Regions from separate parts of the Chryseomicrobium imtechense genome, predicted to be linked through region 1. Evidence: riboswitches for the same ligand, from Rfam matches in the RefSeq annotation. Region 1 holds a riboswitch; the other holds the start of a gene.

Region 1 (4,748 bases):
CCTCGTACGCTTTGATCCATCGAATCGGATTTTGACGTACTTCCGGATATGGCTTCTCAGCACCTAGTTGGTTACATCGGATATTGGCCATAAAACGAATGTACTCTTCCACATCGTCTACTTCTAAACCTTCAATCTTATTCCCGATCACTTCATACGCCCAGTCAATTTCAAGTTCTGCTGCTTGTTTGAATGTTGCCGTGACTTTGGCTCGCTGTTCTGGTGTATCGAGATGTGGGTGTTCTTCCAATAACGACTGATAGATTTTAACGAACAAGTCGACGTGAAGCTGTTCATCACGGTTGATGTAATTGATCATCGTACTTGTTGCGACCATCTTTTGATGACGTGCCAAGTGATAGAAATACGCAAAGCCCGAATAGAAGAACAACCCTTCTAGGATTACATCATAAATGACAGCATCTAAAAGACCCTCCACAGTTGGACTTTCCGCAAACGATTTATAGCCTTCAACTACGAATCGATTGCGTTCCTTCAAACTGTCTTCTGTTCGCCAGTAGTCAAATACACGCTTTTGCTCCGACTCGCTGACGAGACTTGAGAGTACATATGAATAGGAATGATTATGAATTACTTCCTGTTGCGCCAAGATGATCATCAGTGCGGACAAACTTGAATCTGTGAGGTAATCAGCCACTTTCCCGGCGAAGTCTGTTTGGACACTATCGAGAAGTGCTAAAAGCCCGATGATTTTTAAAAAGGATTCTCGTTCATCTGCAGACAACTCTGGAAACTGTCGGATGTCTTGGCTCATATTGATTTCGAAAGGCGTCCAAAAGTTCCCGAGCATTTTCTTATATTTTGGATACGCCCAGCGAAAACGGACGTCATCCCAGTTTAGTATGTTCGAGGATTCTCCGTTCACGATTCCAGTCGAGCGGTTAGGTGCTTGTTCGTCTAATAGTATACGTTGTTTTAGTTCCAACTTTGTCTCCCCCTTAACTTGAACACGAATCGCAGTCAATCAATTCTATGGATGTTGATCGAACATAGTACGTAGATTTCATTTTTTGTTTCCAGGCTTCTAAGTGGAGTGCGAGTAACTCTTTTGCCTGTATCGTGTTTTGTACATAGAAGTTTAAAGATATACTCTGATCGATATGTTTCTGTCGTGCTGCATTTTGTCGAATCGTCCAGTGTTGATCGATATAGTACGCCGACTTGTAATACCATGTCGTTTCTTCATTGAGCTCTGGCGCTGTTACGGGAATCTTGTAGTCTTTCTTTTCTTCTGAGTAGCGCTTCTGGAAAATCGGATCAATACTTGCTGTCGTTCCCGCAATGATTGCAGTTGATGAATTCGGAGCTACAGCCATCAAGTATCCATTTCGAATGCCCGTCTCTCCAACCTGCTTTTTCAATTGTCTCCAACGCCCGGACGTGTAGCCACGCTTTGTAAAGTACGCCCCCTGTTCCCAATCAGAGCCTGTAAAGAGCGGATAGCTCCCTCTTTCTTTTGCAAGGTCGGCTGACGCTTGAATTGTCAGGAAGGCAATTTCTTCATAAAGTTCATCCGCCAGTTCTATCGCTTCTTTCGACTCCCAACGAATCGCTTTTTTCGCAAGGAGATGATGCCATCCGAACGTACCAAGTCCGATTCCCCTGTAACGAAGGTTTGTACGCTTGGCTTGTGGAATCGGGAGATCATTGAGCTCGATGACGTTATCTAACATACGAACTTGTATAGGAATTAACCGTTCGAGTACATCGTCTTCCACCGCGCGAGCTAAATGAATAGAGGACAAGTTACAAACGACAAAGTCCCCGGGGCGACGCTTTGTGACAATGACGTCTTCTTCAATTTTTGTCGACTCAAACGTCGTCGCTGACATGTTCTGCATAATTTCCGTGCATAAATTACTGGAGTAAATCATGCCTTCATGCGCATTCGGGTTTTGTCGATTGACCTCGTCTCGGTAAAAATGAAATGGCACGCCGGTCTCTAACTGACTTTTCATGATACGCTTCATAATATCAATGGCTGGAATCGTATCTTTCGAAAGTGCTTCATTTTCCACACATTGCTGGTATCGCGTACGGAATGTTCCGCGTCCTTCCTGCTCGTCATAGCAGTCTTCTAAAGAGAAGCCCATAAGTGTGCGTACTTCATGTGGGTCGAACAAGTACCATTCCTCACGCGCCTCTACTTTCTCCATGAATAAGTCTGGCAAGCAAATACCTGTAAAAATGTCATGCGCACGCAGCCGTTCATCCCCATTGTTTAGACGTAAATCCAGAAATGCCAGAATATCTTTGTGCCAAATGTCGAGGTAAACAGCAATTGCACCTTGCCGCTGCCCAAGTTGATCCACACTGACTGCTGTGTTGTTCAGTTGTTTGATCCAAGGAACGACACCGCTTGAAGCATTTTTGAATCCGCGGATGCTTGACCCTCGACTCCGAACTTTCCCCATGTATACACCTATACCTCCACCATATTTGGAAAGAGTCGCAACGTCGGTGTTACTGTCATAAATCCCTTGCAGACTATCGTCGACTGTATCTATGAAACAACTAGAGAGTTGACCATTCGGTTTCCCGGCGTTAGCTAATGTAGGAGTTGCCACTGTCATGTAGAGATTGCTAAGTGCCCAATAGGCGTCTTTCACTTTTTGTAACCGATTGGTTTTTTCCTGCCTATGAAGTGTCATCGCAATCATAAGCCATCGCTCTTGTGGAAGTTCTACGATTTCCCGGTTAAAGTCTCGAGTCACGTAGCGGTCAACGAGTGTTTTCAATCCAATATAGGTGAATAACTGATTACGCGATCGGTCGAGCCAGCTACTCATCTCGGTCAGTTCTTGTTGACTGTAACTCGTAATCACTTCTGCTTGATAGAGTCCGCGTGCAGCAAGTCGGTTTGCTTCTTTGCCAAACACGGTATGAACGTCTTCTACAGCTACATTTCGTTTAGTAGCAACTTGCGTATAGAGTTGTTCTTCATAGAGTGTAGCGGCGACAAATGTGTAGTACGGGTGTTGTTCATCAAGTAAATTTAATGCTTCTAGACTCATAGCGTGTAGCCAGGCGTCCTCCGCGCCTTGCGGGTGACGAATTTTCCAGCGTTTTGAGAGACGCCAAAATTCGTCTAATTGTTCAGCAGTAAACAGCTGCTTGAGTCGTTCTTCACTGCGGAAGAGGGTATGCGTCGTCATCGGAATTCCTCCTTTTTGACACAAAAAAGCGACGGCTCTCCTTTTCAGGGAAACCGTCGCTATAAACGACAAAAAAACGCGTATGCCTAAAGGCGTCTCGCGTTCCCTTCTCAATCCCCGAAGAAGGTAAAGCTCATGCGAGAACAGGCAGGTCTACTGGCTTGTGCATCTTCCTTCTGCCGTGCCTTCCCACGTTCTCACGCAGTGGCTTGTGTTGGCAGTCGTCCGCACTTACAGTTGCGGGGACAGCTCCAGTTTTTCACTGGATTCCCTATTAAACCATAGATATGGTACCTGTAACTCGCTTCATCACTAAATGTTGTGTACTTGTGTTTATTAAACCATAGATATTTGGAGAAAGGAAGTCTTGACATTTGGGAAATAAGGTCAGAAGTATGAGATTCGGGATTTGGATGGGAGTTCGGCAATTGTGTCGGGCGTTTTGGCAATTGTGTCGGAAGATTCGATGGTTATTTGCCGATTTTCGACGTCTAATTCCTTCCGTTCACCAGATGCTGATATTATGGAAACTAATTCCACGACTAACCCCACCCCAAACAAAAACCCGCTCCTTCAAATAGGAGCGGGCCAATCAGATCTTATAAAAATACGATGAAGGCTAGAACCGTTGCAAGTACCATACGATAAATCGCAAACGGTGTCAGTTTCACGCGCGCGATTAACTTCAAGAAAAACTTGATAGAAATTAATGCGAACACAAATGCACTGACAAATCCAACCGCATAAAAGCCCATGTGGCTCATATTGATTTCTTCCATGTTCGAAATCAACGATACCGCACTAGCACCGAACATGATCGGTACCGCCATGATGAATGTAAAGTCCGCTGCCGTCTTGTGGTCAAGACCAAGTAAAACTCCCCCTGAAATCGTTGCGCCTGAGCGCGAGAATCCTGGCCACAACGATAAACACTGAATCAAACCGACTTTCAATGCTTTGCCGTATGTCATGTCATCCAAAGTTGTAATACTTGGGTTTTTCGGTCCGAACTTGTCCGCAATAATCATGAAGATGGCTCCGACAAATAAGCTGACGATTACCCATTCAATCGTGAATAAATACGAATCGATAATATCTTCGAACAACAACCCTAAGACACCTGCTGGTAAAATCCCCACCAACACGTGCGCAATGTTGAAGCGATGCCCTGGAGCTGTGCCTTCCATCTTATGTAGACCCACAAGACTTAAAAGACGCTTCCAGAAAATAAACACAACCGCTAAAATCGAGCCGAGCTGAATGACGACTTTAAATGTATTCGCTGAACTCTGCCCTAAAAACTCTTTCGTCTGCAGCCACAAATCATCCACGATAATCATGTGACCCGTAGAAGATACCGGTGCAAACTCCGTCATCCCTTCCACAAAACCAAGTAATAATGCTTTTAATAATTCAATAATTTCCATGAGATCTCCTTATGAATGTTTCTTTTTCTTATTTATAAACCAAATAAACCAAGCAATGGCTACCAAAACTAGGACTACGTAGATAACATTCGAATAAATATCAAAATAGCCGACGAGCGTATGCCAATTTTCCCCGAGTGCCGCA
Region 2 (4,748 bases), on a different contig from region 1:
TGTCAGAATTGTTTGTGGGACAGGTACCTAAAAAAGCGTGAAACTCTCCCAGGAAATAGCGTTCTGGCTGTAGGACTCCCCAAACAACACTCCCACCTTCACAATCTCCCCAATCTCCCGTATACTAAAAAGGTTATAGAAATAACCAAATACCGAAAAGAGGGCTTGAGAATGACCGAACAGGCAGGGATTCCGATTCAGCTGAAGATTGTGTCGACCTTCAAGCATCCCGGAACAAAAATGACCCAGGAATACCACCGGGCAACTGGCTCGATGTATTACAAACAACAAAAACGCTTCTTACGGTTTGAAGAAGTGACAGAAGAAATCACCCAAACCCTCGTTAAATTTGAAGGGTCCGGTGGCTACATCCGACGGCGAGGCGTCGCGGATATGCGAATTGAGTTCGAACTTGGACAAAAAACAAAAGGGCACTATACAATGCACGGTCATACGATGCCGCTGGAAGTATTCACGAGTCGAATCATCCATACAGAAGGCCACGACCGCATTGAATATTCTCTTTATCAAGACAGTGAAAAAATGGGCGATTACACAATCGACTATCATTATACGGAGGTAACCGAATGAATGCAGTAGAACAACTTCAACAATCCATTAAAGACGCTCTTCAAAAAGCAGTCGACGCGACAGGTCTAGCAGGCGACCAGTCGGTTTCGATCCACTTAGAGGCCCCTCGTGACAAAGCAAACGGGGATTACGCGACAAACGTTGCTATGCAACTCACAAAAATCGCGAAGCAAAACCCGCGTGCTATTGCTGAACAGATTTTAGAGAAACTTGAAACAGAAGGAACATCGATTGAATCTGTTGAAATCGCGGGACCTGGTTTCCTAAACATCCGTACAAAAAAAGACTACCTGCAACAAGTCATCAACACAGCTTTTACAGCGGGTACGGCATTCGGTCGCTCAGACACTGGGGAAGGCGAAAAAGTACAAGTCGAGTTTGTCTCTGCGAACCCAACAGGCGACTTGCACCTCGGCCACGCGCGCGGAGCTTCTGTAGGAGACTCACTGTGTAACGTTCTTGATTTCGCAGGCTATGACGTGAGTCGTGAATATTACATCAACGACGCTGGAAACCAAATTCACAATTTGGCGCTTTCGTTAGAAGCACGCTACTTCCAAGCGCTCGGGCAAGACCGGGACATGCCGGAAGACGGTTACCATGGACAAGATATTAAAGACATTGCGGGGGAACTTGCAGCAAACGACGGGGACAAATACGCATCTCTATCGGACGAAGAGCGCTATGAATTCTTCCGTAGCTACGGGTTACAAAAAGAACTTGAGAAATTGCAACAAGATCTAGCAGACTTCCGCGTGAACTTCGACGAGTGGTTCTCGGAGTCTTCACTTTATAAAAACGGCAAAATTGACGTGGCACTGGACAAGCTTCGTGCGAACGGCCATATCTACGAAGAAGAAGGCGCGACCTGGTTCCGCTCGACAACATTTGGCGATGACAAAGACCGCGTACTGATCAAACAAGACGGCAGCTACACATACTTGACGCCAGACCTTGCGTACCACGAAGACAAGATCAACCGTGGTTTTGAAAAGCTGATCAACATCTGGGGTGCAGACCACCACGGCTATATTCCACGTATGAAAGCAGCCATTCAAGCGCTCGGCTATGACCGCGACACGTTAGAAGTCAGCGTCATTCAAATGGTGCAATTGTATAAAGACGGCGAGAAGATGAAGATGAGCAAACGTACAGGGAAAGCTGTGACGATGCGTGAACTAGTAGAAGAAGTTGGGCTCGATGCAGTGCGTTACTTCTTCGGTATGCGTTCAGGCGATTCACACATGGACTTTGACCTTGACCTGGCTGTTTCTCAGTCGAATGAAAATCCTGTCTATTACGCACAGTATGCACATGCGCGTATCTGTTCGATCTTGCGTGCAGCAGAAGAGCACCAAATGGCCCCATCCGTTGAAAACTTGTCCTTGTTAACGGACGAAAAAGAGATTGACTTGATGAAAAAAGTGGGAGACTTCCCACAAGTGGTGGCAGATGCAGCGAAGCTTCGTGCACCGCACCGCGTGGCAACGTACATTCAAGAACTAGCTGCACAGTTCCATAGCTTCTACAATGCCAACAAAGTATTGGACCCAGAAGCAAAAGACTTGTCACAAGCACGCCTTGCACTGATTTCGGCTACGCGCCAAACGATTGAAAATGCACTGAAATTATTAGGGGTTTCCGCTCCAGAGAAAATGTAGTACGCTAGACACAACACAACAAGGTGCTCAAGTAACGGATTGCTTGAGGTAAAAGGGAAGCTGGTGAAAGTCCAGCGCGGTCCCGCCACTGTAAGCGACATCAGTCGTAAGCCAGGAAACCTGCCTTGTTGAATGCGCCGTGAACCTACGAGGATGGGTTGGTGTAAGTCGACTATGCCTTTTTGCATGCTCTAGCCGATTTATACCTATTTTCACCCGTCTTTCCGTAGAGGAAGGCGGGTTTTTTACATACACAGAAAAGGGGAAAGACAATGAAAAAATGGGTAGGTTCACTTTTAGCAGCCACTTTACTACTAGGGGCATGTACAAACGAAGAAGCAACTGAAACTCCGGAGACGTCAACAACTCCGGAAACAGAAGATACAGCATTTCCACTCACAGTTACTGATGCAGTGGGCAATGAAATTACCTTGGAAGAAGCACCAGACGCTATCATCTCGATGATTCCGAGTAATACGGAAATCTTATTCGCCTTAGGATTAGATGAAGAAGTCGTAGGGGTCACAGATTACGATAACTACCCAGAAGCGGCAACGACGAAAGAAAAGATCGGCTCATTTGAATTTAACATCGAAGTGATGACCGCTCTCCAACCCGACCTCATCCTTGCACATGAATCGAGCTGGTCGTCAGCAGAGGCAGGCTTGCAACCACTGATCGACTCAGGTGTACAAGTATTTGTCGTTGACAATGCAATGAGTTTTGATGAAACGTACGAGACCATTCTCGACATCGGAGAAGTGACGGGGAAATCAGAAGAAGCTGATCAAGTCGTTGCAGATATGAAAGCGCAAGTAGAAGAAGTAGCGAGTAAATTAGAAGCGGTTGAAACACCGAAAAAAGTTTTCTTGGAAGCATCGGGGGACCCTGAAATCTACACAGCAGGCCAAGGTACATTGAATCAAGAACTACTAGAACTTATCAATGCAGAAAATGTTGTAGCGGACCAAGAAGGCTGGCTGATGATGAACTCAGAAGAAATCATCTCACGCAACCCAGATGTCATCGTCTTGACGTATAACTACATGGAAAATGCCGTGGATGCTGTGAAAGCACGACCTGGATTTGATCAAGTGACAGCAGTGCAGCAAGATGCTGTCATAGAAGTGAATGAAGATATTACAACGCGTCCGGGACCGCGTCTTGCACTGGCTCTTGAAGAGCTTGCAAAGGCTGTCTACCCGGAAATTATGAATGACTAGAAGACCTCTTGGCTGGATTGTATCGATCTTGCTGTTAGTCGCTTCAATCTGGCTCGGTGTCTCGATTGGTGCCGTCCAGATTCCAGTATCCACTTTATGGGGAGGGAGCGAGGATGCAACCGCCTCAACGATTGTCTGGAATATCCGGATGCCGCGTGTGTTTCTCGCAGCCCTTGTCGGAGCTAGCTTAGCAGTGGCTGGAGCTGCATTCCAGGCATTATTGAAAAATCCACTTGCTGACCCGTACACACTCGGTGTCTCTTCCGGCGCGTCAGTCGGAGCCGTGGCAACCATCTTTTTTGGATTGTCCTTACCTTTTTTCGGAATGTTCACATTACCGCTACTCAGTATGGTCGGAGCGGTTGTCACACTCATCGTCGTGGTTTCATTCGCCCGCATGATTGACCGCTCACTGCGGATGGAAACTATCATTTTGACAGGGATTATTACGAGTTCCTTTTTCGGTGCCATGATTTCGCTCATGATCGCTCTAACTGGCGAAGAATTGCGTCAAATTATTGGCTGGCTACTTGGGAGTGTCGCTATGCGAACATGGACACACGTGCAAATGATTGTACCGTTCGTGGCGATTGCGGGTACATGGCTTTTGTTCCGAGTGCGGGATTTGAATGCTCTACAACTTGGTGAAGACCGCGCGCATCATTTAGGGGTCAATGTCGCGCGCGTGAAAAAAGAAGTCCTCGTTGCAGGTTCCATGTTGACTGGGGCAGCGGTAGCAGTTTCGGGAACGATTGGATTTGTCGGTCTGGTCGTGCCGCACATGGTCCGGCAATTATTCGGTGCTGACAACCGGCACGTGTTGCCACTCAGTATGATTAACGGCGCATCCTTGCTCATTTTATGTGACTTGGTGGCACGCACGATTATCGAGCCGACCGAGCTGCCAATTGGTGTCATGACCGCATTCATAGGGGCACCTGTATTTGCGTGGATTTTCTTCCGCCAGCGACGAAAGGGCGTGAACTAGATGTTACGAGTCGAAAAGATTTCCGGTGGTTACGCCCATCCTATTGTCCATGATGTCTCGTTCACAGTAAAACCTGGGGAAATCTTAGGGATTCTCGGTCCGAACGGAAGTGGGAAGTCGACACTTTTGAAGCTTGTCAGTGGACTGCTCTCTGCATCCTCTGGGAAAGTCTCTATCGAAGACAAGCCAATGACATCTTATAAACCAAAAGAACTCGCACGCAAGATGGCCGTGCTTCCGCAATTGCCGCCCCAAAGTTTTGGGATGACTGTAAAAGAAGCGGTG

Evidence for each region. Region 1 has a riboswitch for cobalamin ahead of AB5N96_RS10165 (ribonucleoside-diphosphate reductase subunit alpha). Riboswitches for the same ligand answer to the same signal wherever they lie in the genome.
Region 2: another riboswitch for cobalamin. It lies ahead of AB5N96_RS09335 (ABC transporter substrate-binding protein); the one in region 1 lies ahead of AB5N96_RS10165 (ribonucleoside-diphosphate reductase subunit alpha).

The regions. Positions count from the first base shown of each region.
Region 1 is NZ_JBGOBM010000010.1:25,862-30,609, forward strand. Features, by position in the region: gene AB5N96_RS10160 (ribonucleotide-diphosphate reductase subunit beta) at 1-946, opposite strand, end outside; gene AB5N96_RS10165 (ribonucleoside-diphosphate reductase subunit alpha) at 960-3,176, opposite strand; cobalamin riboswitch at 3,307-3,489, opposite strand; gene AB5N96_RS10170 (undecaprenyl-diphosphate phosphatase) at 3,776-4,603, opposite strand; gene AB5N96_RS10175 (DedA family protein) at 4,613-4,748, opposite strand, start outside.
Region 2 is NZ_JBGOBM010000008.1:84,880-89,627, reverse strand. Features, by position in the region: gene AB5N96_RS09345 (YwiB family protein) at 172-591, shown strand; gene argS (arginine--tRNA ligase) at 588-2,252, shown strand; cobalamin riboswitch at 2,257-2,394, shown strand; gene AB5N96_RS09335 (ABC transporter substrate-binding protein) at 2,525-3,475, shown strand; gene AB5N96_RS09330 (FecCD family ABC transporter permease) at 3,468-4,463, shown strand; gene AB5N96_RS09325 (adenosylcobinamide amidohydrolase) at 4,464-4,748, shown strand, end outside.